DNA from 3 places in the Priestia sp. FSL P4-0332 genome. Region 1 is predicted to be linked to each of the others. Evidence: riboswitches for the same ligand, from Rfam matches in the RefSeq annotation. Region 1 holds a riboswitch; each other region holds the start of a gene.

What was found. A riboswitch is a leader RNA that binds a small molecule or an ion and turns the genes downstream of it on or off. The one in region 1 is predicted to bind cobalamin.
Region 2: another riboswitch for cobalamin. It lies ahead of nikA (nickel ABC transporter substrate-binding protein); the one in region 1 lies ahead of MKY06_RS01685 (HoxN/HupN/NixA family nickel/cobalt transporter).
Region 3: another riboswitch for cobalamin. It lies ahead of MKY06_RS10225 (ABC transporter substrate-binding protein); the one in region 1 lies ahead of MKY06_RS01685 (HoxN/HupN/NixA family nickel/cobalt transporter).

What each region holds. Positions count from the first base shown of each region.
Region 1 is NZ_JBBOUA010000001.1:305,007-315,828, forward strand. Features, by position in the region: gene MKY06_RS01650 (sensor histidine kinase) at 1-1,285, opposite strand, end outside; gene MKY06_RS01655 (response regulator transcription factor) at 1,282-2,007, opposite strand; gene MKY06_RS01660 (DUF418 domain-containing protein) at 2,178-3,392, shown strand; gene MKY06_RS01665 (ABC transporter permease) at 3,420-4,112, shown strand; gene MKY06_RS01670 (ABC transporter ATP-binding protein) at 4,114-5,046, shown strand; gene MKY06_RS01675 (undecaprenyl-diphosphatase) at 5,193-5,786, shown strand; gene MKY06_RS01680 (organic hydroperoxide resistance protein) at 5,939-6,358, shown strand; cobalamin riboswitch at 6,464-6,646, shown strand; gene MKY06_RS01685 (HoxN/HupN/NixA family nickel/cobalt transporter) at 6,780-7,577, shown strand; gene MKY06_RS01690 (M20 family metallopeptidase) at 7,807-8,970, shown strand; gene MKY06_RS01695 (DoxX family protein) at 9,040-9,462, opposite strand; gene MKY06_RS01700 (type 1 glutamine amidotransferase domain-containing protein) at 9,768-10,292, shown strand; gene MKY06_RS01705 (hypothetical protein) at 10,338-10,577, opposite strand.
Region 2 is NZ_JBBOUA010000001.1:482,400-493,221, forward strand. Features, by position in the region: gene MKY06_RS02570 (DHA2 family efflux MFS transporter permease subunit) at 1-901, opposite strand, end outside; gene MKY06_RS02575 (TetR/AcrR family transcriptional regulator) at 923-1,498, opposite strand; gene rluF (23S rRNA pseudouridine(2604) synthase RluF) at 1,838-2,545, shown strand; gene MKY06_RS02585 (TRM11 family SAM-dependent methyltransferase) at 2,582-3,535, opposite strand; gene MKY06_RS02590 (hypothetical protein) at 3,796-3,954, shown strand; gene MKY06_RS02595 (tautomerase family protein) at 4,122-4,511, shown strand; gene ftsZ (cell division protein FtsZ) at 4,871-5,875, shown strand; cobalamin riboswitch at 5,878-6,069, shown strand; gene nikA (nickel ABC transporter substrate-binding protein) at 6,212-7,753, shown strand; gene MKY06_RS02610 (GNAT family N-acetyltransferase) at 7,823-8,350, shown strand; gene MKY06_RS02615 (YfmQ family protein) at 8,875-9,318, opposite strand; gene MKY06_RS02620 (lmo0937 family membrane protein) at 9,512-9,649, shown strand; gene MKY06_RS02625 (TatD family hydrolase) at 9,682-10,452, opposite strand; partial or broken gene rarD (EamA family transporter RarD) at 10,515-10,822, opposite strand, start outside.
Region 3 is NZ_JBBOUA010000001.1:2,028,237-2,039,058, forward strand. Features, by position in the region: gene MKY06_RS10205 (BrxA/BrxB family bacilliredoxin) at 9-446, shown strand; gene MKY06_RS10210 (class I SAM-dependent methyltransferase) at 581-1,357, shown strand; gene MKY06_RS10215 (YpjP family protein) at 1,741-2,343, shown strand; gene MKY06_RS10220 (thioredoxin family protein) at 2,532-2,846, shown strand; cobalamin riboswitch at 2,937-3,069, shown strand; gene MKY06_RS10225 (ABC transporter substrate-binding protein) at 3,328-4,287, shown strand; gene MKY06_RS10230 (adenosylcobinamide amidohydrolase) at 4,376-4,984, shown strand; gene cbiB (adenosylcobinamide-phosphate synthase CbiB) at 4,989-5,975, shown strand; gene cobD (threonine-phosphate decarboxylase CobD) at 5,950-7,029, shown strand; gene MKY06_RS10245 (bifunctional adenosylcobinamide kinase/adenosylcobinamide-phosphate guanylyltransferase) at 7,026-7,586, shown strand; gene cobS (adenosylcobinamide-GDP ribazoletransferase) at 7,583-8,356, shown strand; gene MKY06_RS10255 (histidine phosphatase family protein) at 8,314-8,928, shown strand; gene MKY06_RS10260 (bifunctional adenosylcobinamide kinase/adenosylcobinamide-phosphate guanylyltransferase) at 8,880-9,302, shown strand; gene MKY06_RS10265 (cob(I)yrinic acid a,c-diamide adenosyltransferase) at 9,302-9,871, shown strand; gene rarD (EamA family transporter RarD) at 10,008-10,822, shown strand, end outside.

The sequences.
Region 1 (10,822 bases):
TTGTTTCTAAAACAACCACGTTATTTTGAAGCTTAAAGGCCAATGAAAAATCCTCTACAAGCTCCACCATGTATTCACTTTTATCACGGAGTGTTTGGCCAATTTCTTTTAACTCTTCTTCGTTCCAATTGTAATGGCCGCTTTCAAGCATATGCCCATATCCTTGAATCGTTGAAAGAGGTGTGCGCAAATCATGTGATATTCCCGTCATCCATTCTTCGCGAGTAGTTTCTAGCTGCTTTCGTTCTTTTTCAGCTAAGCTAAGCTGCTCCGCCATCTCATAAAAGGCTTTAATTACTTCTGAATACAAACGATATTGTAAGCGTACTTTTCCATTCTTCCGAAAGACGCGCTTCCGCTCTTTTTCTGTTAGCACTTCTGAATAGTTTCCGCTTCCCATGCGCCCGAGCCAGCTCGTGAAGAGAAGTAAGGGGCCGCCATAGCGAAAAGCGTTCCAGATGGAGAAAGCGATGGTGGCTATAAGAACAGAAACAGCCACGATAATGGAGACCATCCAAGCTTTTCGAATAATAGATTCATCGGTTATACTGTGGTAATTATTAGGAGTGTAAAAAACCCATGAAATTTTCTTCTTTGGATCATGGAATACAGTAGCTGTTGAATCATATTTATCTTGTTCAATTTTTCGGGAAATAATTTCTAAAGGATCGTAACGTGTTTTTTCTTTAGACATTCTAATTGAAGCTAAGATATCACCTTTCTCATTTAAAATTTGAAGCGAAGCATCTTTTTCTTTTAACGCCTTTTTGATAAGAGGGATATCGCTTTTGGGAGGCACATTTTGTTTATTATATTTAGCATACAAAGCATATAGCTGGTCTTTTAAATCACTTTTATAGCCCAAAATATAATAAGTAGGTGTAGTCAAAAAGGTATCAAGTTCTGTTACTACACTATAGCCTTTAAATTTTTTGGTTTTATCCATTTCTAATAATTCGGAAAGACCGTATTGGTGGGGCAAGTCTTTTGGGGAGTTAATTTCTCCAATTACTTTTCCTTGTTTGTTCAGTACTTGGTACCATAGTCCTTCTTGTTTAAGTTGTTTTGCTAAATCATCTGAAACGGTTGCTTTTCCACCTTCAACTGTTGTATCCCCGGTTAATACGCTAAGTGATCCAGAGGGTAAGTCTCTTTTTATATCTTGCTTTGAAAGGTAATAAGCTAGAAACATTAAAACGCAAAAAAGAACGCAGCAAACACATGCAATAATCGCAATAAACTGAAATGAAAAATGAAAGGTCAACCTTCTTTTAATTGATTTCATAGCGCTTTTCCGTTCACTAATTTATATCCAAGTCCGCGCACCGTAACTAAATGCTTTGGACTGCTAGGATTATCTTCAATTCGTTCTCGAATTCTTCGAATATGTACGGTTACTGTATTGTCGTCTACAAACTGATTATATCCCCAGACGGCTTCAAGCAGCTGTGATTTAGAAAGAACAATATTCATATTTTTACAAAAGTGAAGAAGCAATAAAAACACTTGTGCGGGGCAAGAAACCGTTTGACCGTCCACAATGAGTTCTCCTGCCGATTCATCTACAGTAAAACGATCAAACTCATAGCGATTTGACGATTGTGGTTCCGTTCTTATAGAAGTTCCTTCAGTCAGCGCTTGCTTTCTGCGCAGTCGTGCTTTAATTCGTGCTGCAATTTCTAAAGGATTAAACGGCTTAGTTACGTAGTCATCTCCTCCCATGGCGAAACCCGTTAGTACATCCAGGTCGGATACTTTGGCTGTTATGAATAAAATATACGCGTTTGAGAGCTCACGAATTTTAGGACAGATATCAAATCCGCTTTGATCGGGAAGCATTACGTCCAACAAAATAATATCAATTGTTTGATTATGTAAAACATCCAGCGCTTCTTGAGCGGTGTGAGCTTTATAAATTTGGTTGAATCCTTCTTTTTTTAATACTGTCTCCAGCATTTTGACGATGGCAATTTCATCATCAACTAGCAATATAGACGCATCTTCCAACGTAAATCACCTCTGTTTCATTTCATACGTATTCGATTTTAGCATAAGAACATTACGAAAAGATTAACAAAATTGGAAAATGTTAAGGAAAAGATAATCTCCTGGTTATTTTCTTGAAAACTTCATTTCATATACTAAATGCACAGACACATAGTAAAGGAGTTAAAAGGATGAGTAATGATTTTAGGCGGGTTAAAGTAATTGATAGTATGAGAGGATTCAGCTTGTTTGGTATTTTACTAGCGAATATGCTGATTTTTCAATATGGCATTTACGGAAAGGATATGATTCATCTCTTCTCGCTATCACCAAGTGATTCAGCAGCCTATGTCTTTTTAAAAGTCGCGGTAGAAGAAAGTTTTATGCCGATTTTCACCTTTTTATTTGGCTATTCAATGGTGAAGATGAAAGAAAGCTTAGAAAGAAGGCAGCTAGGCGTGAAAAGGCATTTCTTTCGCCGTTTTCTTCTGCTTCTAGGGTTTGGACTACTGCATGGAGTGTTTTTATGGGAAGGAGATATTCTTACGTTTTACGGAATGATGGGAGTATTTTTACTACTTTTCTTTTTAAACCGTAAAGCCAAAACACTATTGGTGTGGGCATCGATGTTGCTGATTCTTACGGGAGCAGCTGGTTATGGTTCATTAAACGATAATATGTATCTTCTTAGCGATAAACAAACGCTTACGACATATGTAAAAGATACGATTCATGTGTATGGAAGCGGAACTTATGAACAAATTAAAGACCACCGCAACAATGCTGATCCGGTGAATATGGCAGGATATAAATTTGCTTTTGCCTTCTTGTTTACGCCATTTATAATGGGCGCTTTGTTTTTATTTGGTATGTATGCAGGAAAGAAAAAGTGGTTTTACGACGTTTCAGCTAATCAAAAACAGTATGGCCGTTGGGCGGCCGCGCTGATTCCGCTTGGCTTGCTGTTAAAAGGAACTATGTACCTGTGGCCGGATGCTAATTGGGCTGGCGCTACACATATGTTAGGTGGGAGTCTTCTATCTCTTGGTTATATTGCAGGCTTTGCTTGGCTATATGCGAAATGTGAAAAGTCATTTTTGATGAAGGCTTTTGAAAGCGTAGGAAGAATATCACTTAGCAATTATTTAATGCAAACGGTTATATGCACGACGATTTTTTATGGCTATGGCTTAGGCTATTTCGGAAAGCTTGGCATGATTGCAGGAATTTTTGTCTGCATCGGTATTTACGGAATTCAGCTTATCGGCAGTTATATGTACGTGCAAAAATTTAAAACTGGACCCGTGGAAAAGCTGCTGCGCATATGGACAAATTTTTCTTGGAGTGGAAAGCCAAAAGAGAAAAAAGCTTTACCGATAGAAGTAAATCATCCTTTTGTTGGATGAGAGGGGTCAAACTTATGTGAAAAGGAGATTTTAAAAATGTGGGCTATTAGTGTAAAAGAGTTTCAAAGCTTATTTAAAAGTATTAAATCAATTATCGTTATTTTAATCGTATGTGGTGCTTCCTATGGAATAGCCCATATAGTTAGTCAACTTGGAGGTCAACTGACGAGTGCACAGGTTCGAGATGGAGCCAACGGGGGAATTTTGGTGATGCTTCTCGGGTTCGGACCTTTATTTATTTCAAGTCTTTCTCATAATGTTATTAATCAAGAAATTAAAACAAGAACAGCAAGGTTTTTAGTTACCAAAACATCAAGAGAGCGTATTGTATTAGGGAAATTCTTAGGTATTTGTTGCTTCTGGCTTGTTTGTATCTCTATTTCATTTCTACTAATTGCGTTTATTTCGCATCATTTTTCTTTTTATATATTTTTAGAGTGCCTGCTATTCACCGTTTGTATCATTTCATTTGTTTTAATGCTTTCAGCTTTAACGCCAAGCCCAACTCATACTATGTTTTTATCAATTATTTTATCGTTTGTTCTACCGGTACTGAGTGGATGGAGCATATTTTCATCAAAAGCGTACATTGCATGGTTTAAGTATGTGACACCTTACTACTATTTAAAGCTGGAGAAAGGGTATCTAACAGTTCTTCTTATTTTTGCAGCACTTTGTTTATGTACGGCACTTTGGAGTTTTAAAAGGAGAGAAGTATAATATGTATGCCATTGAAACAAGTAAATTAACTAAAAAATATGGATCTAAAACAGTTGTTAACGGTATTAATTTACAGGTACCACAAGGAGAAATTTACGGGTTTTTAGGAAGAAACGGAGCAGGAAAGTCTACCTTTATTAATATGCTTACCGGCGTTTCATTTCCTTCAGCAGGAGAATTTACGCTGCTGGGACAGAGTGATATTGATTTAGAGCTTCAGAAGAAAATAGGTGTGCTTCCTGACTATGCTAACTTTTATGATGAGATGACAGCGCTCAATCATTTGCGCTATTTTTTAAAGATAAACGGCCATCGTTTTTCGAAAGAACATTGTAGTAATGTACTGAAGAAAGTAGGATTAGAAGGACATGACCATCAGAAAGTTGGAAAGTTTTCATTTGGAATGAAAAAGAAGTTAGGAATTGCTCAAGCAATTGTAACAGACCCAGATCTTATCTTTTTAGATGAACCGACTTCTGGAGTAGATATTGAATCTGCTCTCTACATTCATGAACTAATAAGAGAACTCCAAAATCAAGGCAAGACAATTTTTATGACGTCTCATAATTTAAATGAAGTTGAGAAGATTTGTACACGTGTAGCGATTATGAAAAATGGGGTCATCTTAATAGAAGGTACAATGGAAGAGCTGCGCTTTCAATATCAAGCGAAAAAAACGGTGATGATCAAACATGATCCTTATCCAAACAGTCACAAAGAATACATTCAACAGTTTTTCCGTACGTTGAGTCCCGAAGTTGAATACCATCACATGTACACAAAAGTGATGCTTCAAAAAGAAAGAAATATTCCTCTTATTATTCGCGAATTGATTCAATGCGGCATCGACATTTATCAAGTTCACGTCGAAGAACCTTCTTTAGAAGAAATCTTTTTGCAAAAAAATATTGTGGATCACTCACAGGTGAGTTAATGGGCGAAAGGCCGTTAATTTACTACTCAGCCTGAATACATTATTTATAAATACCAGTTAGGAAGCTTCTGACAAAAACATGTTCATTTTCTCAAGAAACTGATAAGATAGCTAATGACATTTAAAAATAAGAAAGGATTTCGATTATGTTATCAGCTATCAATTCAGTAGATTATACCATTTTCCACGCGGTGAATCAGTATGCCTCACACGTAAAGCCTCTAGATTCGCTGATGGTATTCTTTGCAGATTATGCCCAGTATGTACTTATCGTTTTACTCGGCTTGTTTTTACTTATTAATAAAAACGGCAGCCGTGTTGTAGCATTTCAAGCTTTATGTGCTTGTGCCACAGGAGTCATTATCAATAAAGTGATTAGTTTATTTGCTTATCGAGATCGTCCGTTTATCTCTCACCACGTGAATCAGCTTATTGATCACGCCGCAAATTCTTCATTTCCAAGCGATCATGCTACATCTGCATTAGTTATCACTTTTACCATTTGGCTGCATTTCAAACGTTCAGGGCGCATGTGGGTTGTCATGGGCGTACTCATTGCCTTTTCACGCGTATGGGTTGGCGTTCATTATCCATTCGATGTGTTAACAGGAGCCGTTTTAGGCTGCGTGCTGGCGCTGTTTATTCATTATGTTATTTTTAATACGAAACTGATGAGGGCTATTACCAACTTGTCTATTTTTCGAAAATCAGCTTATGACGAACAGTCTCAATATTATTAAGAAAAAGTCGCAAATACGCGGCTTTTTTTATTGGGAAATTTTTAATGTATTTAATACTTGTTTTTTAAAATTAAATTGTGTACAATTAAATTACAGAAACGATAAATAAAAAACTTTTAATAAAATTAACGAAAAAGAGGAGAGGTTTATACATGAAAGCTTTATATGAAACAACAGTCGTTAACACAGGTGGAAGAACAGGAGAAGTTCACTCTTTAGATAACATCTTTAACTTAGACGTTGCAACACCTCCAGCGCTTGGTGGAGAAGCAACAACAGCAACAAACCCAGAGCAGCTGTTTGCAGCTGGATACAGTGCTTGTTTCAACAGCGCGTTAGAATTTATGTTGAAAAAACATAACGTAGAAATCAAAAGCAGTGAAGTAAAAGCTACTGTTCAGCTGCTTCCTGATAAAGCTGATCAAGGAGTGAAAATTGGAGTAGCGCTTGAAGCTCATATCGAAGGCTTAGATTTAGAAACAGCGAAAAAATATGTAGACCTAGCTCACTCATACTGCCCGTATTCAAAAGCAATCAGCGGTAACGTAGACGTAACGGTAGAAGTAGTTTAATTGCTTTAAAAAGCCCTGCTAAGCATGTAAAGCTTAGCAGGGCTTTTTTATTTGAATTTTCTCTATTCATTTGTAAGAAGTACTAGTATAATGAGGAAGAAAATGAATCATTCGCACAGTTTAGGTGCTCTTACATAGCGTAAGAGGTAACAGGGAATCGAGTGCAAATCTCGAGCGGTCCAGCCACTGTAAGCAGGGAGTTTTCTATCTTATCGTCACTCAAAACGGGGAAGGCGGTAGAAAATGATGATCTCAAGCCAGGAGACCTACCTATTCTGTACACTTGACTCTTCTAGGAAAGAGGCGGTGTATCAAGGTACGCAGTGAGCAATTGCTGTTTATTTTCATATGCCGACACATCCTCAATTTCTATAGAATTGAGGCTTTTTTACGTTTTATTTTTAAAAAAGGAGTGTAGGAAATGGAAGGTTTATCAGTTTTTTTACTTGTCTTTTTATTAGGAATCAGGCACGGATTGGATGCAGATCACTTAGCTTTTATTGATGGCCAGACTCGATATAATTGGCGAATGGGCAGCCGTTTTGCCCCTTGGGTCGGAACGCTGTTTTCACTAGGTCACGGAGGAATGGTGGCCGTCACGGCCGGAGTGCTGGGCGTGGTGATGAAGAATTTTACGTTTCCATCGTATTTCGATCATTTTGCATCTTGGGTATCCATCATCTCTCTCTTTCTAATCGGGACATTAAACACGTATCATTTGCTTCGAACCAAAAATAAAGAGGAAGAGTTTCAGCTGAGCGGGTTAAAAGGAAAGTTTATTCCGAAAATCGCAAAAGGAACAACGAATCCTTTTTTAATTATTCTTGTAGGAGCATTGTTCGCTTTAGCAGCCGAAACGGTCAGTCAAACGGCCGTGTGGTCTCTAGCTGTAGGGAACGCAGGCAAGTATACCCCGCTTTTGTTAGGACTAGTGTTTATGTTTGGTATGATGCTTACAGATACAATCGATTCGATGATTGTACATAAAATGGTGAATGAATCGAGTAAATTTGGACAATCTGCTTCCCGCTTGATGGGCTGGGTTATTGTTGTCCTCGCGTATGGTGTGTCATTCTATTTAGCATTCACTTTCTTTAACCCATGGGCCGAAGTAAACTTTGAAATGGTTGGCGTTATTCTGTTTATTTTTTTAGTGTCTATGTTTGTTTTTGTGAGTGTGAAGTCAAAAGGGAAAAATATTAAAATAAATGTCAATTAGTCAAACGAAAGCTTTAATCTGTTGAAGATTGAAGCTTTTTTGTATGAATTTGTTGAAGTTTATGGCTATTTTCGGTCGGTTATGAATAAGTTAAAGTATTATCTGTATTTAAAGGATGGAAAATTGTCTGAAAACCATTATAATTAAGGATAATTTAAGGTCGTTATGTGAAACGTAGAACATAGTTATACGTACGATAAATAAAAGCATTTAATGCAAGCAGCAGGGGTTGTTTGGAGGAGGAATTGATTTGAGTCAGGTAATGGTAGAACAAAGCGTGTTTAGTTATTTAAAAGAACACGAACAAGAGATGCTTGAAGATTTAGTTGGATTTGTGAAAAAAGAATCACCGTCCTACAGTAAAGAGTTAGTAGATCAGTGTGGAATGTATTTAACGCAGCTGTTTCATAAACGGTTGGGGGTAGGATACGAAATCATAGAAGAAAAAGAAGTAGGAAACCATTTGAAATTTACGATTGGAGAAGGAGAAAAGCAGCTTTTAATTATCGGTCACTTTGACACGGTATGGGAAAAGGGAAGGCTGAGTCTAAGAACAGAGGGAAACAAGCTGTACGGTCCGGGAATTTTAGACATGAAAGGCGGCATTGTGCAATCTATATGGGCGATTAAAGCGATTCAAGAGCTTGGCTTATCGCTCGATAAAAAAATTGTGTTTTTCTGCAATTCGGATGAAGAGATTGGGTCAATTTCTTCTAAAAAATACATTGAAGAAGAAGCACAAAGGAGTGAAGCAGTGCTAGTAGCGGAACCGGCGGTGGCGGGTTCAGGCGCGTTAAAAACGTCGCGCAAAGGAGCGGGAATTTTCACCGTAAAAGCATGGGGACGAGCAGCACACGCGGGTAATCACCACAAAGAAGGAATCAATGCGATTGAAGAGCTGGCGCGCCAAGTGATTTTCTTGCAGGGCTTAACAGATTATGAAAAAGGTACAACGGTGAACGTTGGGACATTTACGGGAGGCAGCGGTACAAATGTAGTGCCGGAATATGCAGAAGCGCACGTGGATTTACGTGTTTCTACAGAAGAAGAAGCAAAACGCATGACGGATATTATTTTGAATTTAACACCCATTTTAAAAGGGATTAAGCTCGAAGTAACGGGAGGAATGAATCGTCCTCCGATGGTCAAGTCTAAACAAACGGAAGAGCTATTTGAATGTGCTCAATCAATCGCGGCCAAACTGGGTATGAAATTGGAAGAAGCAGCTGTGGGCGGCGGAAGTGATGGCAATTTTACAGCGGCCATTGGTGTTCCCACGTTGGATGGATTAGGAGCATGCGGAAAAGGAATACATGCGGAATATGAACATATTCAAATTGATACGTTGTCCGAGCGTTCTTCTTTATTTGCCAATTTGCTGCTGCAAATATAAAAAAAGCCCGCCTTAAACGGCGGGGACTAATCTGAAAGCTTATATTGGGAGAGTATAAGCTTTCTTTTTTTATTTACTGCTTTCTTCTTGAAGAGAAAAGGCAGTTTCTTTCTTTTTGAATACCACTGCATCAAGAGCAAGGAACTGGCTTCCTGCAAGAAATAAGTGAGCAGACATGGCAATTAAGGCAATATCAAACTCAAACCCGCCAACAAATCCGCTTTTAAGCTTGGCTGTAAAAATGGCGCCAAGCATAACTGCCACAAATAAAGCAGATACAACTCTTGTTGCTAGGCCAAGAATAATAAGAACCCCACCTACAAGTTCAATGGTTGCAACAATATATGCCATGAAACCAGGGATTCCTAAGCTATCGAAGAACCCTACTGTATTTTCAATCCCGCCTTGCCATTTTTGAAAGCCGTGTACTAAAAATGTAAAACCTAATACTAAACGAATAATAAGTGAACCAATTTCGACGTTTTTATTCACTTTACTTCCTCCTTTAAGTGTATTTGAAAAACACTACATTATGTAGTGTAAAAGCCCGAAAAAAGAAATGTAGTAATTAAATCAGAAAGTCTTTCTTATTTGGATAATTTTACAACATTATGAACATCACACTACACATTGTAGTGTGATGTTTGTCCCCAGTCAAGTGAAAATATAAAATTAGACCATTTGGCATACAAAAATTTTCTGAAGAGCACTTGAAAAATCCTTTAATTATGTACAAGTTAGTCCCTTATTTTCAATCTTATTCTCCAACATGCTATACTGATGGCGGAGGTGTTACGATGCGTTTAGAAAATAAAAGAGTTATTGCGCTTGTTAGTGCAGACTTTGAAGATCTAGAACTATGGTATCCAGTGATGCGTCTTCGAGAAGAAGGAGCAGAAGTACATTTAGTTGGAGAAAAAGCAAACGAAACGTACATGGGGAAATACGGTGTTCCAGCCGTATCGGACTACGCTTTTAAAGATGTTGATCCAGCTGAATATGACGCTATTTTAGTACCTGGAGGCTGGGCGCCGGATAAACTGCGCCGCTACCCTGAAGTAATTGAAATGGTTCGTCATATGGATGAACAGCAAAAGCCAATCGGCCAAATCTGCCATGCAGGATGGGTATTAATCTCTGCAAAAATCTTAGATGGCCGAAACGTAACAAGTACGCCAGGAATCAAAGATGATATGGAAAATGCGGGAGCTATTTGGCATGATGAAGCAGTCGTAATCGACGGTCACATCATCTCAAGCCGCCGTCCGCCAGACCTTCCTCCTTATGCAAAAGCATTTGCTGATGTACTAGCAGAGCAATAAGAAAAAGCCGAAACCAGTGTGGTTTCGGCTTTTTTGTAAGATCCGCTAAAAAAGAAATGATAAAGTAAATAAAAAACCATCATTAAAAAAGCGAGCAGATGCATCTGCTCGCTTTTGTTCGTGTTTCTTATCAGTAACTTGCTTTTGCAAGTGTAAAAACAAAATGATTACTTTCTTTATAAAATCCATGATTACGGTTTTTGTATGTTTCGTTGTTGTTAGGGCACAATTAGCATTGATTGTGCTTGCATGGATTTCATCCATTGCCGCGGTTTGTTTTTCCACATGATCGATTAACCTAAACGACGCAAGCCCTACCTCTCTTGCATCCTTACGGCTCCGAAGCCGATCCAGTGTGAATAAGTTTTGTTCAAAGACATGTGTCGAATGCCAGTATTTTTACCTTGCATTGTACGATACATCCTTTCAAGTTACTTTCACTATGTCCAGCTCTTAAAGAAAAGCCAGAAGTCTAAATATAACACCTCAGTTGATCTATGTCAAATAGAAAATATGATTTTTTCACGTGA
Region 2 (10,822 bases), 180 kb from region 1:
ACAGTCCCGCAGCCGTTTGGAAATATAGCGGCAAAATTAACATCATTGAAAACTGAATCATCATAATAAGAAACATTAAGAAAATCGATCTTGAAAACACAGACGATCTAAAAGGCTTCATATTAATCATAGGAGAATTCAGCTTGCTTTGCTGTCTGACAAATAAAGCAAGAGCTATGACGCCAATTATGAGCGTAAGCCATACGATAGGATTACTCCATCCCGTCTCTTCACCAGCTGCGCTAAATCCATAAACAACTCCTCCAAACCCAATTGTAGAAAGAATCACAGATGGGATATGAATTGTTGGTTTAGATGTTTCAGAAACGTTACTGAGCTTGAAAAGAGCAAATAGGAAAATAAGCGCCGCTGCAATTAAAAGACCTAGAAATATAATTCGCCACGAATAATATTGAATAATTAATCCTGAAAGAACCGGTCCTATTGCCGGTGCAAATAAAATAGCTACGCTAAAAATCCCCATTACGGTGCCGCGTTTGCTAACAGGCACGAGTGTTAACATTGTGCTCATCACAAGAGGTAAAATAATGCCTGTCCCTAATGCTTGAATCATACGGCCCACAAAAAGCAGAGAAAACCATGGAGTGATAAATCCAATGAAGGACCCAATTAAGTAAAAGCTCATAGCCGTCACAAACAGCTGTCTTAATGTGAATCGTTGAGTTAAGAAAGCAGACACCGGAACAGAGATGCCGATTACAAGCATATATCCGGTAGTTAACCACTGAGCTGAGCTCGTTCTAATGTGAAAATCTGAAATGATACTTGGCAAGGCCACGTTCATTACCGTTTCACTAATTAAGCATAAAAAATTTCCTAGAATCAAAATGAAAAGGATAAGCTTACTTTGTGTACTCATTTTTTCTTCTGTTTGTGTCATAAGTGACCTCCTTTTACTAAATTAATTTTTGTTTGCAAACAGCTTACCAATTTGGTCAGCTGCAATTTGCATAGGGACTGTACTATTTTTAGTTAATGAAAGAGTATAAGCACCTTCAATCCAAGACTGTATAGCTGAACCTAGCTGTCTTGCTTCCTCTTGTTCATAACCTGAACAAACTAACTTATCTGCATAAACTTGCTCCCACTCGTTATACACGTCTTCACAGGCCATACGAAGCGTTTCGTTTGATGACCATACTTCACTCGACATAGCAGCGAGAGAGATATCCGCTTCATTTTCCACTTGTTCAAACATTCGATCAGCCATCATTTTTATATGATATTGAATAGCTGCCGCGGCATCTTCATGAGAAGCGAGGGATTTTTCGATATAAGCTTTGACTCTTTCTCCCGTTTTTTGAATAGCTTCTTTTGCTAACTGTTGTTTTCCATCCGGAAAATAATAATAAATAGATCCTCTCGGAGCGCTGCTTTCTTTTGTAATTTGACTTAGACTGGTGGCGTGATAGCCTTTTTTGCGAAAAAGTTTAGCAGCTGCGCTTAAAATTTTTTCTTTTGAATTGGTTGGTTCCATGAAAACAGCTCCCTGATATAATTACTAGTTGATCGGTCAGTATAATAGTAGCAACTCTATACTGATCAGTCAATCCAGACGTCTAGGTCTTGTATATAAGTGAAGATTGATGCAAGCTTCACAGGTGTAAGCATTGATTGAAATGTTAAGAATAAGGTTACAAAGTATTTTGGAGCTATACTTCTATTACTGTTAAAAAAATATGATTAAGTAATGAAATTAAAAGCAGACGAGAAGCGTATAGCATGTTACGATAGGGACGGTATAGAAATTGGCATATGTCTGTTTCTAATAGAAGAGACAAATTTTAAAATTTTTAAATGTAAGGTTGTGATTCACCTGAGACTGAATAAATTTATTAGCGAATCTGGAAAGGCGTCAAGACGCGGGGCAGATAAGTTAATTAGTGAAGGAAGAGTAACCGTTAATGGAAAGGTTGCAAAAGTCGGAGATCAAGTTAAGCCTGGCGATGATATTCGAGTAAGCGGCCAACAGCTTCGGATTGCTCGAAATAATGTATATATTGCGCTTAATAAACCAGTCGGCATTACAAGTACGAGTGAAAAAAAAGTAAAGGGAAACATCATTGATTTAGTCAATCACCCTTTGCGTATTCACCACGTTGGACGACTTGATAAGGATTCAGACGGCTTAATTTTACTTACAAATGACGGCGATATTATTAATGAAATTTTACGTGCAGAAAACAAGCATGAAAAAGAATATATTGTTGCAGTAGATAAGCCAATTACACCAGAGTTTATCAAAAACATGTCTGAGGGAGTAAAAATTTTAGGCACAAAAACGCTTCCTTGTGAAGTGACACAGCTGTCTAAGTATGAGTTTCAAATTATTTTAACACAGGGTTTAAATCGTCAAATTCGCCGTATGTGTGAAGTGCTCGGATATGAAGTATACCGCCTTCAGCGCACGCGTATTATGAATATCCATTTAAACAACTTACCTGTTGGGCAATGGAGAGATTTAACGAAAAAAGAGCGTACGCAGCTATTCAAAGAATTAGACTATGAACCTAAAGAGTGGTAAATAAAAAGACACCAGCCTGTTAGACTGGTGTCTTTTTTATTCGCATACAACTACTTGTCTAGAAAATACGCTTTTGCGCGCTACGCAGCGATCTGAAATAGAAAAGCCAGCTTCATGAATCATATGGTCGATCGTATCTACTGTAATCACGACTACTTTATCCGCAAAGCGGCGAGCGTGTTTTAAAATAGAAAGCTGATCTTCAGGCGTCGCGTGGGTGTAGAGATTGTAAGGCATGTCGATGATAGCTACATCATAGTGAGTTGTAACATCTGAAATCGGTCCAGTTTTGACATCACCGCTTAAGCCGAAATGTGCAATATTTTCACGAGATCCGTCGGTCACAAGTGGATTGATATCGCGTCCTACAATATCAATGCCCATTGAAAGGGCTTCTACAAGGACTGTACCGATACCGCAGCATGGATCAATCGCTTTGATTCCTTCAGGGTTTGGAACGGCAATGTTAGCTACAGCTCTTGCAAGGCGGGTACTGAGTGCTGTAGAGTATTCACGCGGTTTCTTCAAATGATGCAGCCATACCGCTTCGCTTTTTTGATATTTCCCAAAATACCAGCGTCCTTCAAATGGAACAATGCCAAACAAATGGTCAGGGTTATGCAAGTCTGCTTCTGCTACAAAATGCCAACCCACATCACGTTCAATAGCACGCTGACCTTTATAACTTATTTTTTGATCTTTTTCCAAGTCATTAATTTTCATGAAAATGAGTTTAAATGTTTTGTCTCCAAGGTCAATATCTTCTACTTGTTTACAAATATCTGCAAGGTCATCTGATTCATACATAATATCTAATCGCTCTTTGATAAAAGGGCTTCTGCTTGGATCAATTTTAACGGCACTTTTTATGATAGGTTTCTCAGTTTCAATTTCAAAAAGAGAGCGTCTCTCTAATTGACATAGTGAGAGTTCCTCTTCGCTGCATGCGTATGTGTAGATATACTGAGGCAGCTGCGTATGGTTATTCAATATCGTATCATCCTTTATCGTATCTAATTATCCTTCTTCTCAAACAATAGCGAGAAAAGAAGAGAAAAGCAACGAATTTAAATATATTTGCCCGTGAATACTAAATTGAAGCGCTACATAGTCCACTTATTTGACAAAACATGCTAAAATAACTGGTGATAACCTGCATGTGCTGCTGTCTATACAAAAGAACTGGATCAAGGTTTCTCAAAAATCATTTACACACTGCTGACATTTTGATGAATAGGAGAGGCTACGTGATGTCTAAAAGTGATCATGAAAAGCAACAGATGAGTCGGGCTGATATGAAAAAACAAGCCAAAACATCCTCGCAAAACCTTGTGATGAACGTACTCATTGCCATTGTATCTGTATGTATTTTAGCTCTTATTATAAATATTTTTGTACTAATGAAATGAGCCGTTATGTTGCTCATTTCTTTTTATTAGGTTCAGCTTTTATTGAAGCGTTTGAGGTCTCTTTCACTAGAGAGCACATTGTGAATAGCATATCTTTTTTTAACAAATGATAGTTGTGATATGATGAAGCAATAATACATTAGACAAAAAGCTGGAGGTTACTTAGTATGCCATTACTTAGATTTGATGTAATAGAAGGAAGAGATGAAAAAGAGTTAAAAACATTACTAGACGCTACTCACCGAGCGATGCTAGAAGCCTTTGGCGTCCCGGAGCGCGACCGTTATCAAATTGTACATCAGCATCCTGCTCATGAAATGATTATTGAAGATACAGGTCTTGGCTTTGAGAGAAGCAAGGATTTGGTTATTATAAGTGTAACGAGTAAACAGCGGACAGAAGAGCAAAAGCAAGCTCTTTACAGATTAATTGTAAAAGAGCTTGGAGAGAGCTGCGGCATTCAGCCAAACGACATTATGATTTCGATTGTTGAAAACGGTAATGCTGACTGGAGCTTTGGCATGGGAGAAGCTCAATTCTTAACTGGGAAATTATAAAACGGTTTATTATCTAGAGAAGCCCTTATTTCTAAGGGCTTTTTCTCATTTTGTCTATAAAAATATTATTCTCTTAGTCACATCTTACTCAAAATTAAATACAGACATCTGTCAAATGAATGATACAATAAGCTTATATGCCATTTTGAGTGGAAAAACCATAAAAGAGTTCGGCGTACTAATTTTAGAACAACAATAAATTTACATAAAGATGTAAAGATTTAAAGGTTAAAAGAGAAGTGTATAAAATCTGTAAAACAAAAGAACAGTTACGCGTTAAACATAGGAGTAAAAGGTTCTTCACGTGTTTTTTCGGATAATAAGAGAAAGTAATTTTGATCATTGAGGAGGAACTTAGAATGTTTGGATTTGATGCAGATGTATCGCCACTAGTGCGAATTAAAGTAATTGGGGTCGGCGGTGGAGGAAATAACACCGTTAACCGTATGATTGAACACGGTGTACAAGGAGTAGAATTTATCGCCGTTAATACGGATGCTCAGGCGCTTAACTTATCTAAAGCAGATGTGAAAATGCAGATTGGTGCGGCCTTAACGCGAGGATTAGGTGCAGGAGCTAATCCAGAAGTGGGAAGAGAAGCAGCCGAAGAAAGCAGAGAACAAATTCAAGAAGTACTGCAAGGCGCAGATATGGTATTCGTAACAGCTGGCATGGGCGGAGGAACCGGTACTGGAGCAGCTCCGGTTATTGCCCAAATTGCCCGTGAACTAAATGCTTTAACAATTGGAGTAGTCACTCGCCCGTTCAAGTTTGAAGGAAATAAACGTACGAAGCAAGCAGTAGGCGGTATTACTGCGATGAATGAATCGGTAGATACCCTTATTGTGATTCCAAACGACCGCTTGCTTGAAATTGTCGATAAAAAGACGCCTATGCTTGAAGCATTCCGTGAAGCAGATAATGTTCTTCGCCAAGGTATTCAAGGTATTTCAGATTTAATCGCTGTTCCGGGGCTGATTAACCTTGACTTTGCTGATGTAAAAACCATCATGTCTAATCAAGGATTTGCGCTTATGGGTATCGGACGAGCTTCCGGATCAGACCGGGCAATTGAAGCAGCGAAAAAAGCGATTTCTAGTCCGCTGCTAGATGCATCGATTGATGGAGCAAGAGGCGTGCTGTTGAACATTACGAGCGGCAGCAGCTTGAGTCTTTACGAAGTACAGGAAGCAGCAGATATTGTCACGTCTGCTTCTGATCAGGACTTAAATATGATTTTTGGGTCCGTGATCAATGAAGATTTAAAGGACGAAATGATGGTAACCGTTATTGCCACTGGATTTGATGATGAAGATGTTTCACCATCAGCTTCTACTTCTAGAGTTTCAAGAGCACGCTACTAAATTAAATAACCAGCTTTTATGGTGGCAATTGTTTTTCAATTGCCTTAAAAGGGAATCCGGTGCAAATCCGGAGCGGTCCCGCCACTGTAACAAGGAGCCTTATGTCAAAAAAGCCACTGTCTATTTAGAGACGGGAAGGCGGTATAAGGCAGTGACTTGAAGCCAGGAGACCTGCCATAAATCGCAGCACACAATAACCTACGAGGATAGGGAGGTGTTTTGGCAGAACCAAAAATAGGATAAACAAGGGATACGTTTATCTGAATTTGTTGTGAAGACAAGCACTTCTTTTTAGAAGTGCTTTTTTGTGTATTAAAATAGAAGGTGGAAAAATCAATGATAAATAATAAAAAACTCGTATCTATGATATTTCTTGTGGTACTTTGCCTCACTGCTTGCGCTCCTAATGAAGAGAGCATAAGTATAAAAGAAAGAAAGAAAACGGATAAAAGTGTGACGTTTTTATTTAATTTTACATCTGCAACGCTTGATCCTCATACGGATGATAATTATACAGCAGTTCGTGCGGGAGTAGGGGAGACGCTTGTTAAAATCAGCAATGATTTAAAAATAAAGCCCTGGCTTGCTGAAAAGTGGGAAACGAAAGATAACGGTCTTACGTGGACATTTACGATAAGAAAGAACATTACGTTTCAAAATGGCAAAGCGCTAGATGCAAATGCCGTTAAGTCTTCTCTTCAAAGAACGATAGATCAAAGTTATGCGATGAAAAACGCTTTAAATATTAAAGAAATGAAAGCGAACGGTCATGCGCTGACAATTACATTAAAAGAACCAATGCCTAAATTTCCTTCTGAGTTAGTGCATCCAAACACAGCTATTATAGATGTTGATGTTTCTAGTATAGCTAAGAAGCCCATTGGCACAGGGCCATTTCACGTTTTGACTTTCGATCAAGGAAATCAAGTGAAGTTAGAAAGATATGAACATTATTGGAATGGGAAAGTAAAATTGAAAAATGCGATCTTTGCATTTAACGAAGATGCTAATGCGCGAGTTGCGGCTCTTCAGTCCGGGACAGCCGATATTATTTATCGCCCGCCTTTAGAAAGCTTGAGCACTTTACAAGCGAATTCGTCTTTCAAAGTAAGTGGAGTACCTAGTGTGCGTACTCATTTATTGCTTTATAATCAAACCAATGACGCATTAAAAGACGAAACTGTAAGAAAAGCTATCGATACCTTACTGAACCGAAAAGAAATTGTCAGCAGCATAATGAACAATCAAGCGGCAGCGGCTCGAGGTCCATTTTTACCCCAATTTCCTTTTGCTGATAATACTGCTAGTGAGACAAAAGGAATAGCATATGCTAAAAAATATTTAGAGAAAGCAGGCTATCAACTCAAAAATGGCAAAGTAATCAAAAATGGAAAGCCATTATCCCTCTCTCTTGTCACATACAGCTCATTGCCAGAACTTCCTTTGATTGCTCAGCTTATACAGTCTAATGCGAAAGAGTTAGGAATTAATATTAAGATTCACCTAGTTGAAGACAGCGATGAATATGTAATGGCAAAAGATGATTGGGATTTAGCATTGTACAGCCTTATCACAGCACCTAGAGGGGATGCCAGCTATTATTTAAGCACGAACTATTTGCCGGGCGGTGGTTTAAATGCTAGCCGGATTAATGACGATACGCTAACAAAAATGATAGAACAGTTAAATTCAACAGTAGATGACGCAAAACGAGATCAGCTAGCCAAGCAAGCAACCGCTTTGATTAATGGGGAAATGCTGACGTCATCGATTGTACATCCAAACATTGTTGTTGCTTATAATCAAAAAGTGAAAAACTGGACAACAAATCCAAGCGAGTATTATATGCTGACTCAGCATTTAGACGTAACGCCATAGTCAATATTGTTGTTCCTATAGGAAAAAGAGAAAGGATACAATGATAGATAAAAGGATGTGACAGTAAACGTGCAAGAAGTACAAATGTATCAAATTAAAGAAGTAAAAGAAAAGGATGCTGAAGTGATTCAGTTTGTCATGAATATGCGGAATGAGCTATTTCCTATGCTGGAAAAAAATCAGCTTTCTGTGGATTTGCTTCATTTTAATGAACATTATGTTCAAGCGAAAGGCGCTGCTTTTTTTGCAGCTGTCACGGAAAATCAACAAGTAATTGGAACAATTGGTTTATACGCTTACGATGGAAGGTTTCATGCATTAAAAAAGCGATATGAACATAAAACTGCAGCCGAGATTGTAAAATGCTATGTCGATCCAGCATACCGGCGTCTAGGCATTGGACAGCAGCTGTTAAAGGAAGTGGAACAATTTGCTCAAAATCATTTTTATGACACGTTGTATCTGCATACTCATCCTTTTTTACCGGGGGCTATCCCATTCTGGATTTCACAAGGTTTTATCGGAAGGCTTGCTGAACAGGATGAGCCATGGAATACGCTGCATATGGACAGAAAAATACAACCGGTCGTAATGTAACGATATTATACAGTAATTACCATGGAATCTAGATAAGAGCTCATGCTATAATGAACGTACTTACATTTATAGCCTGTAGGGCAAGTCCTTACAGAAAAGAACCACGTTTCGAATTGGCTGAAACGTGGTTTTTTTCTATGAAAAACAAATAACAAAATATTTTTGAAAATATATATGAAATCGCTTTCAAAATAATGAAATATATTATATAATTACTAGTGTTGTGTTGTACTTTGTTAGTGTTAAATCAATATCCTACATGTGTGAGCCGATTGCCTTATGGTAGTCGGCTTCCTTTTTTATGGTAGGACTCTAAAGGGAAATAGCATTTGTTAAAATGGCTGTAATTGTCATGACAATAGTTGTCCAAAAGGCCCACTTGAAAAGAAACTTTTGATGCTCGCCGAAATCTACTTCAACCAATTAATTTATATTATAGCATTAGAATTAATGTTAAAGTTTGGAATTTTTAAATAAGATAGCTTCAACCTAAAACTAAAAAAGCCGCCTTATAGGCGACTGGTTTAAGCTAGGTCAGCTGTTATGGACTGCTTTTGAAGGTGATCAGACAGCAGGCTGTAAGCAATAATTTTCTTTTTATACTGTTTTACGACATCGACATGATCATCATAACTGTATACGCATAATCGAACATCTTTTTTTCCTTTTTTCGTATCGATAACCAGTGGAGTTTCACTGTCTTCTAGGTGTTTATAATAGTCCTTATTTCCTTCATGGACATAATATTGTTTTAAAAATGTTGCTTTATTAAAATAATCAATCACTTGCATTTTGTCTTTGCCTTCTAAATGTTTCCCATCAACTGTGACAGTAACATTTTGATCATCAAGTGTTGGATGTAATTGAAATTTAGTCATAAGCCATTTGACCACTGGAGTTGGAAGACACGTTACTAATATTTTGAGTGCACTTACAAGAATGATGGAAAGTAATACAATCCACGTCATAGTTAATCATCTCCGCTATAGTTTAAATGAAATAAGATTACATACTTATTTTACCACAGAGAACATGAGTACTTTTTGTACATTATGTGAACCTTCCTTAGTGAAAAGATGTATATGAAATGCGTTTATTTATGCACATTTAGGGAAATATAGAATTATAACAAATACTACATATAAAAAAGGAGAAAAAATTATGTTGTGGACGATTATTGGACTTTTATTTATTTTTTGGTTATTAGGATTAGTTTTTCATATTGGCGGCGGCATCATTCACATTCTTCTTGTCATTGCAGTGATTGTGCTAATCGTAAAACTTGTGAAACGAATTTAGATATAAAAGGCCTTTCCTTAGGGAAAGGCCTTTTATGTGGAGAGATTATAAAAACAAGACGTATTTTGATATAAAAAATCATATGCTTCCGTTCCAGAAACTCCTTTGAGACGTGCTATTTCCTCAACGGACTGATGTATCATTGATGGAACCGTTGTCTGGTTTTGAAAAGGTCCTTCAAATGGCCACGGACCATCTGTTTCGACCATCAAGTAGTCAAGAGGGTATTCCATGGCAAGCGCTTGGATTTTAGGCTTATATACAATATCAGGTGTAACTGAAATATAGTAACCGTTGTTTTTCATTCGTTCAACGGTTTTTTTAGCTCCTTTGAACCAGTGGAAGTGAGCTTTAGACACGGAATGTTTTTCTAGTAAGTCACACACAATTTCAGCGTCTTCATATACAGCGTGAAGAATTAACGGTTTTCCCCACTTTTTTGAATGAATAATAAAAGCTTCAAGCAGCTCCAAATAGGGCTCTAGAGAAAGAGTATAAGTCTGATTTAAGTAATAAGGTAGACCAACCTCACCAACAGCTATCATTTCTTCATTGTTTTGATCAATCCAGGCAAACAGCTCCGCTAATTCATTTGAAGAAGGCAGTATTTGTTCAGGATGAAATCCGTAGGCGGGTTTCACACAGGAATACAATTGGCTGATTTTTTGATTAAGTTGGCAAGACTGTAATGTGGAAGATACAGAAATAAGCGCTTGTAACGAAGGATCCTTCTCTATTATGTCCTTCCAGCTTTTCGGTTCATATTGATCGAGGTGAATATGAGCGTCAATGATTTGTTTCATAAGTATCGCTCCTTTCAGCCCAATTTGTTTAGAAATAATACGTAAGAAAATGTATGCTTCTGTTAGGCTTCCATCTTATTTTTTATGTGTTTTTTGTTCCCCCATTTAGTAATAGATGAAAACGTATAAACAATAAGAGCTAACCAAATAAAACTAAAAGCAATAACATGAGCTTTTGTTAGCGATTCATGGTATAGAATTACTCCTGCTAGCAGAGATAAGGTTGGTGAAATATATTGAAGAATACCAAGCATTGATAATGATACTTTTTTAGCACTTTTTGTGAATAATAAGAGTGGTAGAGCTGTGACCATTCCACTTCCCATTAATAAAAGACTTGTTGAAAAAGAATCAAAAAACTGCAAGTGTG
Region 3 (10,822 bases), 1.7 Mb from region 1:
ATGTTAATATGTCAATGGCATATGAAGAATATATGCGTCAGTTAGTTAAACCAATGCGTCAAGAATTAACTCAAGCTGGTTATGAAGAATTAACAACAGAGGAAGCCGTAGTTGATTTTATGGAAAACGTAGAAGGAACAACTTTTGTTGTCGTTAATTCAGTTTGTGGGTGCGCTGCTGGTTTAGCACGTCCTGCAGCAACGCAAGCGTACTTACAGTCTGAGCAAAAACCAGATCAAGTGGTAACTGTTTTTGCCGGTCAAGATAAGGAAGCAACAGCTAAAATGCGTGAATATTTTGGGGACATTGAGCCTTCATCACCTTCTATGGCGCTTTTAAAAGGAAAAGAAGTCGTTCATTTTATTCCTCGACATGAAATTGAAGGTCAGCCGTTAGAAGTTATTTTTGAAAACATTTTAAATGGCTTTAAGCAGCACTGTTCATAAAATGTCCTGCTTTTGTCACATCTAGTATATAGATTTTTAGAGAAAAATCGCATATACTTTATAAGAAAAAGGATGTCTATCGGCATCCTTTTTCTTTATGTAAATAGCCAAACAGTGTAGGGGGAGTTATGAAAGTGATTGTTACGACTGCTGGTCGAACAAATGAACAGATGATTGTAAAAGCCAAACAAGTAGCCGCTGATTTAAGTATACCTTTTGTAGTAAGAGAGAAGAAATCCGTTGCAGATCTTCAGGATCTTCAAGCTGCAGACGTGCTGGTTGTCGGTAAGAATAGAGTAGAGTTGCACGTTCAAAACGAAGAGGAACCTATTTTTTTTCATCCAAATTCCGCTATGTTTAGAGTGAAGAGATGGCTGCGCGGAGAACGTGATCCGTTTATTGAAGCTGCTGGTTTAGAAAAAGGAATGAGCGTGCTTGACTGTACACTTGGTCTTGCATCGGATAGTATGATGGCGAGCGCAGCGGTAGGGAAAAGCGGGAAAGTTGTCGGACTAGAAGGCAACCGCTATGTAGCTTATTTAGTCAAACAAGGACTTTTAAATTGGGAAAGTGACGTACAAGAGTTGAACGATGCAATGAAGCGTATAAACGTGGTTCATCAAAATTTTGAATCGTTTTTGGCGTGTTGTGAAGATAATTCTTTTGATGTTGTCTACTTTGATCCTATGTTTCAAGAGCAAATTGATGAATCGAATGGAATTAACGGTATTAAAGCAATAGCACTGTATACTACGCTGACGCCAATGGCTATACAAGAAGCAAAAAGAGTAGCCAAACAAAAGATCGTGCTAAAAGATCATTGGAAAAGCAGTCGTTTTGAAGAACATGGATTTACCGTACAAAAACGAAAAACATCAAAATTTCATTACGGGACAATTGATATACAATAATAAACAAAAAAGTAAAATGAATTCCGATCATTGAAAAGACTTCCAAAACCTTTTAGGAATTAAAAAGTTTTGGAAGTTTTTTTTATGAATTTCATCTAAAGTTCATAAAAGTATGATATATTTTTGAACATAAAAATACTTTTGTGTTTAAGCATCCAGCAAAAAAGGAATATCTTGTATAGGTTTCCGCTCGGTGTGACAACCTCAAACAGAAGAAGGAAGGTGCTAACTAAAAAGTCTTCGAATGCCCGTAGGCAGCATAAATGAATAAGCAAATATAGGTAAAAAATTAATAAGTATGTTACAATACCTAGTGAGTTATAACAATGAATTTTACGATATGAAAAGACCATATGGGAAAAGATGAGAAAGGAAAGATACGAATGCCTAGATGGATAAAAAGAATGCTAGTTGTATTTATTACAGTATTTACATTTGGGCTTGTCACTCCACCAGAATATTTATACGTTGATGATGCAAAAGCGGACAAGCAACATAAAGCAGGGTATGTAAGAGAAACAACTCCTGTCACAGCTGTTATAGAAGATATTCATTTGCCATATGAAGAACCAAAATATGAAGACGTTTCATCATTTGTTACGTATGCAATGGAATCAGCTGAAAAACAGTCAGTGGAAAAATTCGGAACAAAAATTGGGCCTGTCATTGAAGACGAATTTCGTCAAGCAGTGTTACCTAAAATTGAAGAAGTGCTGACCGACATTGGCACTGAACGTGAACAGTCAATTCAGAATCTCGAGATAAGCGAGCATCCTGCTGCTGGCTACGGTGAAAAGATTTTCCATGTATATGACCGGGAGACCGGTCAGGACTTAATACGGTTTCACGTACGGCGTGAAAATCCTCCAAAAGATGGATACTGGTTTAATTTTCACTATCATGCGGCTGCAGATAATTTTCAAAAGCATTATGATTTAGGGAAAATTTATTGGAACCGAAACATGCCGCCTAAATGGTTTAGCTGATAATAGACACAACATTCTACGATTTCGAAATGTTAGCTTTTTTAAGCTAGCATTTTTTTACGTCTAAAACCGTTATGGTCTAAATAAGCTGAAACATTAGCACAACGATAAAAAAATCGTTTATAATGAAGTCAGACTTCTTACCATAGAATAGTGAGAAGGAACGAATAGATGCTGGAGGTAACACGATGAAACAATTTACGGAAGAAAAACAATTTCGCGAACAAATTAAGAACGAAACACTAAGCGTTGGGATTTTTACGACAACGTGGTGTCCTGATTGCAAACGTTTGGATATGTTCATTGATGAAATCGTTGACGAAAATACAGATAAAGCATGGTTTAAAATTGACAAGGATGAGTTTGAAGAACTTTCTGCTGAAAACAATGTAATGGGTATTCCTTCTCTTCTTGTATATAAAAACGGTGAAAAAATTGCACACTTGCACAGTGCAAATGCTAAAACGCCTGAAGCGGTCCGTGAATTTTTAGCAACTCTTTAATTCCTGAAGCTGCGAGAGCATTCTCGCAGCTTTTTTTGTGAGAATGGCTATTTCCATTTTTCCATGAGTGGGGTATACTAGGACAAGTGAATAATCGTAAAGCAATAAGGTCTCAATTTAAAGATTGAGTGAAAAGGGAAGTCTGGTGAAAAACCAGCGCGGTCCCGCCACTGTAAGCGCTTTGTGCGTAAGTCAGGAGACCTGCCTTATTGTTAGCTGTGAAACCTTCGAGGAAGGGTGAAGCAGGGTAATGAACATACTTATCAAGTATAGTGAACGGATTCTTTTCCTGCTTATCTTGACGTTACCTGCTTTGCTTTCAATTGAAAGTAAAGCTTTTTTATTTTGAAGCTGCCGGCGAGCAGTATACATAGTCAAAGCGGAAAAACGGGATAGCGCTGCTTTTTGCATGATCATTTGCTTTTTCTTTAACGTGGAGGTTTCGTATTCACAATGAACAATATATAGGGGGAGTATTTAGATGAAAAAATGGCTTTCGTATTCCATTATTGCACTGTTAGTCATCGTACTTGCTGCATGCGGTGCAGGCAGCCAAAGCAACAGTGATAAAAAAACGAAGCAAGATACGGCACAAACGTCACAAGCTGCATTTCCAGTGAAGGTAAAAGACGCGCGTGATAAAGAAATTACGTTGAAAAAACAGCCTAAGAAAATTGTTTCATTAATGCCAAGTAATACGGAGATTGTATATGCCCTTGGCCTTGAAAAAGAATTAGTCGGTGTTACAAGCAACGATGATTATCCTAAAAGCGTAAAGAAAAAAGCGCAGGTAGGAGATATGAACGTTAATGCAGAAAAAGTTATTGCTTTAAATCCTGATTTAGTGCTGGCACACGCTTCAAGTATGGGCGTTTCGGATGAAGTATTTAAACAAATTGAAAGTGCGGGTATTCCGGTATTTGTTGTAAAAGATTCAACAACGTTTGATACGGTTTATGATTCTATTACGCAAATCGGTAAATTAACAGGTAAAACAAAAGAAGCTAATCAAACAATTAAAGACATGAAAGAAAAAGTAGCTTCAATTGAGAAAAAAGCAAAAACGATTTCAAAAGAAGATCGTAAAAAAGTATGGATAGAGGTATCAGGAGCTCCTGAGATTTATACAACAGGAAAAGGTACGTTCATGAACGAAATGCTTACTATGATCGGTGCTGATAACGTAGCGGGTAGTGAAAAGGGTTGGGTTAAGTTTTCTGAAGAGCAAGTTGTTAAGTTAAACCCTGACGTTATTATCGCAACGTATGATGCAGACAAAAATGAGATTATGAAGCGTCCCGCTTGGAGCAGCATGACTGCTGTAAAAGAGGGTAACATCGAGAAGGTTGATCAAAACAAAATCAACCGCTTAGGACCTCGTATTGTAGATGGCTTAGATGACTTAGCAAAAGCAGTATACCCTGAGGTGTACAATAAATAAGAAGAGGGACCATATTCCAGTTCGAATTGAAAAGGGGATTGGTCCCTTTTCACATCTTAAAATTGAAGAACGGCCTGAGCTTTTAATCATGAAAACCGAGACTTCTTATAAAACATACAGCTCAGGGGTTTTAGGAACAGGTATTACGGAAACGGACACCTTTTACAATCGATTTGTTCACAAAGACTATTATTCAGATACTCCTTCTATGGAGTATGAGCAATATTTGATGAAAGAAAATGTACGCCATGAGCAAATCGTAGGGTTGATGACAGCCGTTTGGTTAAAAGAAAGAGCGGTTTACTGTTATGAAGGCTACGGAGTAAGAGTAGCTTCCGTGATAACGGCTGGAGTAGGAAACGCAGTAGATATTACAGCTGACGAAGCTGTCCCGTTCTATTCCTCTCCCGGTACAATTAATATGTTTTTTTTCGTGGAAGGTACGCTTACGGATGCTGCGTTTTTACAGCTTTTTATTGCGGCCACAGAAGCTAAAACAAAAACGCTGTCACAGCTGGGGATCATAGATCCAGCTACAAAGACTATTGCTACGGGAACATCTACGGACAGCATCTCAGTTGCAGCGTCTCAGCAAGGACCATTATATGAATATGCAGGCTCTATGACCGCTTTAGGTCAAGCGGTAGCCAAGCTGGTGAAAATAAGCTTAGAGCAGGGACTTAAGGGAAAGAGGTGAAAAAATGAGTATTACACAAGCGATAATTGCACACATGACGGCCATGACGATTGCTTTACTAATTGACCGAATCATAGGCGACCCCGAAAATTGGCCGCATCCCGTTCGCTGGTTTGGCAAGTGGATTTATTGGATGGATTCCAGATTAAATAAAGGTGTAGGAAAACGATTCAAAGGATTGCTTCTTGTGATAAGTATGGCTGTGCTAGCAGGAGTTGTTCCCTTTTTGTTCCTCCATGCTTTGTACGGAGTTGATTTTATAGCAGGTGTTTTAGTAGAGGGCGTAATGATTGCGACTACTATATCCACTCGTTCTTTAAGCGAAGCTGCTTATAAGGTACAAAAGCCGCTTCAGCTAGGAGATATGGAGAAAGCTAGATATGAAGTAAGTATGATTGTGGGACGAGATACAGATCGTTTGTCAGAAGGAGAAATTGCCAGAGCGACGGTAGAGACCGTGGCTGAAAATACAAGTGATGGTATTACAGCTCCGCTTTTTTATGCATTTATAGGAGGAGGAGCCCTAGCCTTTTTTTACCGAGCTATTAACACATGTGATTCGATGGTTGGGTACAAAAATGACCGCTACTTTCTGTTCGGCTACTTTAGTGCAAAAACCGATGACGTATTAAACTATATTCCAAGTCGGCTAACTGCAGTAGTGATGACGGCTGTTAATGTAGTAAAAAGCCAGTATTCTCTTGGGCATGTAACGAGTTTGATTAAGCGTGATGCTAAGAAGCATCCAAGCCCAAATAGCGGATACGGGGAAAGCGCAGTGGCTGCTCTTTTAGGTATTCAACTCGGCGGGCTTAATACATATAAAGGCATAGAATCTAATCGTGCAAAAATGGGTGAACCACTCATTCCCCTGCAAGCCGGTCATATTGAACAAGCTGTTTTCATTATGAAAAGGACGGTCTATGCTACGTGGTTATTATATCTTTTGTTAGGAGGAGTTATTAGTGCTATTACCTACACATGGAGCTAATCCTAATGTCTTTTTAAAAGCAATAGGGGCCGAGAATTTATCGCATATAAAAGACTTTAGCGTGAATACAAATCCTTTAGGGGCTCCCCTTGTGCTTCACGAAAAGTGGAACGAATTCAAGGATGCAGCGTTTAGTTATCCTGATCCTCAAGTAACAGAGCTGAAAAATAAACTTGCAGCTCATCATCATGTTTCAGCTGCTCAAGTGCTGCCTACAAATGGCGCCGCTGAAGCGTTTTTCCTTATTGCTTCGTTATTTTCAGGAGAGAAAGCAGGGATTGTACAGCCGACCTTCGTTGAATATGAACAGGCAAGTAAAGCTTATGGATGTGAAGTGACATACGTTCCTTTAGCTGAAGAAAATGGCTGGAGCTGGGATATAGAGTTGATTATGAGTATTCTTCCGGACATAAAAATACTGTGGATTTGCCATCCAAATAATCCAACGGGTGTTATGTATAGTCATGAGGAATGGATGAAAGTAGTAAAAGCTGCTGCTCATCATGGTACATACTTAATAATTGATGAGGCATTCATTGATTTTGTCGAACATCAGCCTTCATCTGATTCTCTTATTCTGGATTATGAGCATATCATTGTGGTGCGTTCCATGACAAAGATGTTTAATATTGCCGGGCTTCGTCTTGGCTATATTTTGGCAAATGAAAAAATCATTAGCAAGATGTCTAAAAAGCAGCCTCCTTGGAGTGTAAATGGATTGTCGCAGCAAGTAGGAATGATATGTGTGGATGAAAAAGATTTTGTGAAAAAAACCGTACATTATATTAAACAAGAACGGGAACGGATCTTGAGTCAACTAAAGGAATGGGGGCTTTTGGTTTCTCCTTCTCAAACAAACTATTATCTTTGCAGCGTTCCGTCTTCTATTAAAACGCGCGAATGGCTTGTCTATTTAGCAAGCCATGGCGTGGTAGCTCGTCATACTGAAAACTTTCCATTTTTAAATGGACGCTATATCCGTTTGGCCGTGAAAACGAAAGAAGAAAATGACTATTTACTTAAAGTAATCAAACAAGGACTCGATGAAATATGATCATCTTTATTAGCGGAGGCGTTCGAAGCGGAAAATCACGTGGAGCGGAGAATATGGTTCAAACTTTTTGTGCAAAGCGCGCTGTTTATATTGCCACAAGCAGGCAAACAGATAAGGAAATGCAAAAACGCATCCAGCTTCATCAAAAAGAACGCCAAGCAGCGAACACGCCTTGGGTAACGATCGAACAGTCTGTAAATTTACAACAAATTTTGCCAAATCTTCAAAGTGATGATGCTATACTTTTGGATTGTGTCACGAATTGGCTTGCCAATGAGCTTTTTTTAACAGAAAGAAGGTGGCAAACAAAAGAAGGGAAACAAGCGGTTTTTCTTCATATGATAGAAACGCTCGATAAGCTGTTTGCGCAGTCTCAGACGGTTGTGCTAGTATCTAATGAACTGTTTGAAGCGGGCGTATTAGAAGAGCCCACATATAGCTATATGAAGATGTTAGGGAAATTACATCAGTATATTGTAGAAAAAGCAGATGTGGCTATTTGTGTAGAAGCGGGAATTTATCGTTTTAAAAAAGGAAAGGAATGTGTAGATATATGAAAGAATGGATAGCTATACTACGAATTTCTCTCCAGTTTTTTACGATCTTACCACTGGCTAAAACCGTTCAATGGACTGAAAAAAGAACGGCACGCTCACTTTTTGTGCTGCCTTGGATTGGTATGTTACTAGGCTTGATGTTTTATAGCTTTTTACAGCTGCTTCAATCTTCACCTATCACTACGATTGTTGATAGTATTTTAGTTTTGCTTTTACCGCTTGTTTTAACGGGTGGCCTTCATTTAGACGGCTGGATGGACGTAAGCGATGCGTATTTTTCTCATCAGTCAAAGGAAAAAAAACTGCAGATTTTAAGTGATCCGCACGTTGGGTCTTTTGCTATTCTTTCTCTTATGGTTCTGCTGCTGCTGCGTTTTAGTGCGATCTATGAATTAGTGTCTCTTTCTTCTTTATCAATTTGGGCATGCTTAATTGTCTTTACGCTTCCAAGAATTGGAGCAGCCTTTTTGTTGCTGAGAGATAAGCCCGCTAAAGAGACGGGTCTGGCTGCATATTTTCAAAAAGGAGTCACCAAACGGTCTATTTACGGATTTATCATCATGAGCCTATTCTTAGTTGCTATTTTCGTTATTTTTATGAACAATAAATTCATTATTCTTTTCTTTGCCGGTTTTCTATGGCTCTGGATACGATTTTATCGTTCGCAGTTTGGTGGCGTAACAGGAGATGTTATAGGGGCAACCATTGAAGGAGGAGAAACGCTTTTATGGATAATTCTTTGGTTATCACATGTATTCGTCACGGCATGACGCTTGAAAATCAACAGAAAAAATATATAGGGTGGAGTGATCCGCCTTTAAGTATAGAAGGGAAAAATGAATTGAAAGAGCTTTTTTTAGAACCTCAGCTCGTTATTTCCAGTGACTTAAAAAGAGCGCTAGAAACAAGTGCAGTTGTTTTTCCAAAATCTCAGGTGGTTAAAAGTAAAAATTGGCGTGAGCTGCATTTTGGAGATTGGGAAGAGAAGACGTATGAAGATTTAAAAAACATACGGGCGTATAGAAATTGGATTGATCACTGGACAGAACATACGCCTCCGAATGGTGAAAGCTTCTCAAGCTTTTCAAACCGAATTTGGGCAGCGTGGGAAGAAGCGGTCGATTTGGCGGCCAGTCAGCAATTGCGTCACATTGCTATTGTTTCACACGGCGGACCGCTGCGTTTACTTGCATCCCACTTTAAACAGACAGCGTCGCTTTGGGATGTTTCTTTTTCTTATGGAGAAGGTTTTTCAGTAGCGTGTACATACAAACAGGCAAAGGAGAGAAGAGCATGCATTTCGTATTCGGCGGTGCATTTACCGGCAAAAGAAAATGGGTGAAGCAGCATTATGCCAGTGAGTTGGTAAAATGGCATTGTTTGTATGAAAACCCTGTTTTACCAGCGCTTGAGTTCGAAGAAAGTTACATAGTGCTAGAAGGATTTGAGCACTATGTTAAGGAATTAATACATAGCGAGCTGGAGTCTCCGCACCTTGTTGTTAAAAAGTTAATACAGAAGTGGAGAGACAGCGGTGTATGGGAAAAGTTAATAGTGATTGGAACTGAAGTCGGCAAAGGGATTGTTCCTTTAGATCCAACAGAGCGGCAGTGGAGAGATGAATGCGGGTATGCGTATCAGCATTTAGCGGCATATGCCCGGAAAGTAGATCACATTTGGTACGGAATTGCTAATCGATTGAAGGAGGAAATATAATGAACATTTACACAAAAACAGGGGACAAAGGGCAGACAAGCTTAATTGGAGGACGAGTAAATAAAGATGATATTCGAGTGGAAGCATACGGTACGATTGATGAGCTAAATGGCTTTGTAGGTCAAGCGATTTATCAGCTGGATGAAACAACATTAAAAGATGTAAAAGAAGAGCTAATTACGATTCAACATGAGCTTTTTGACTGTGGAAGTGATTTAGCATTTGCAAAAGATGATCATCCGTACAAAGTAACAAACGACATGATATCAGTACTTGAAAAGCGCATTGATGTCTATATGTCAGAAGCGCCGGCCATTGAGCGTTTTATTTTACCTGGAGGCACACCTGCAGCGACAACGCTTCATATTTGCCGGACGATTACACGCCGCGCAGAACGGCTTGTTGTTGGCGTGCAGCGTGAGTATAAAATTAATGCGGCGGTGCTTCAGTATTTAAATCGTTTATCCGATTATTTCTTTGCTGCGGCTCGAATCGCTAACGCGCGAGAAAATGTACAAGATGTAGAATATATTCGCAGTGCCAAAGTATTTAAACAGCCTAAAAAATAAGGTATAAAAAACGGTCGAGCTGAAAGCGATCGTTTTTTTTAATGAGCTATTTCGATAGGCAAAATAAAGCTATAAAAAAGAGGTAAATGCATCTATAATGATAAGAGACAGAGAGATAAAGAAAAGAGGTTGAGAAATGAATCAAGATTCTAAACGAGCAGGTATTGTTTATACAGCCAGCGCTTACGTTATGTGGGGGCTTTTTCCGCTTTACTGGAAGCTTCTTGGCGAGGTGAATGCGAATGAAATACTCGCTCACCGTGTCATATGGTCATTTGTTTTTATGCTTTTACTTTTGCTTGTGACAAAGCAAATGAGTGCTTTAAAGAAGACGCTTGGTTTATTATTTCGTAATACGAAACAAGCGGTCATTTTATTTGTGGCTTCAGTGCTGATCAGCATCAACTGGTTCGTTTACATTTGGGCGGTTAACCATAATCATATTATTGAAACAAGTTTAGGTTACTACATCAACCCGCTCGTTAGTATTTTACTTGGTATAGTCGTTTTAAAAGAGAAGCTTAATTTTTGGCAGGGTGCTTCTGTTGGATTAGCTGCTATAGGTGTTATCGTTATGACAGTTACATACGGGCATATCCCATGGGTATCATTAAGCTTAGCGTTTAGCTTTGGTTTGTACGGTCTTGTAAAAAAGACTATTCAATTAGAAGCAAAAGTAGGATTAACGATTGAAACGATGATGGTTGCACCTATTGCAGTTATTTATTTTATTTTTCTTTTAGTGAAAGGATCTTCAAGTTTTTCCCTTCAGTCGCTTGATCTGAGTGCTCTTTTAATTGGAGGCGGTGTTGCTACAGCTATGCCACTATTATATTTCGCTAAAGGGGCCCCGCTTATTCCGCTATCGATGGTCGGTTTTTTACAGTACATTGCTCCTACCATGACGCTTTTATTAGGGGTATTCGTGTATCATGAACCGTTTTCTAGCGT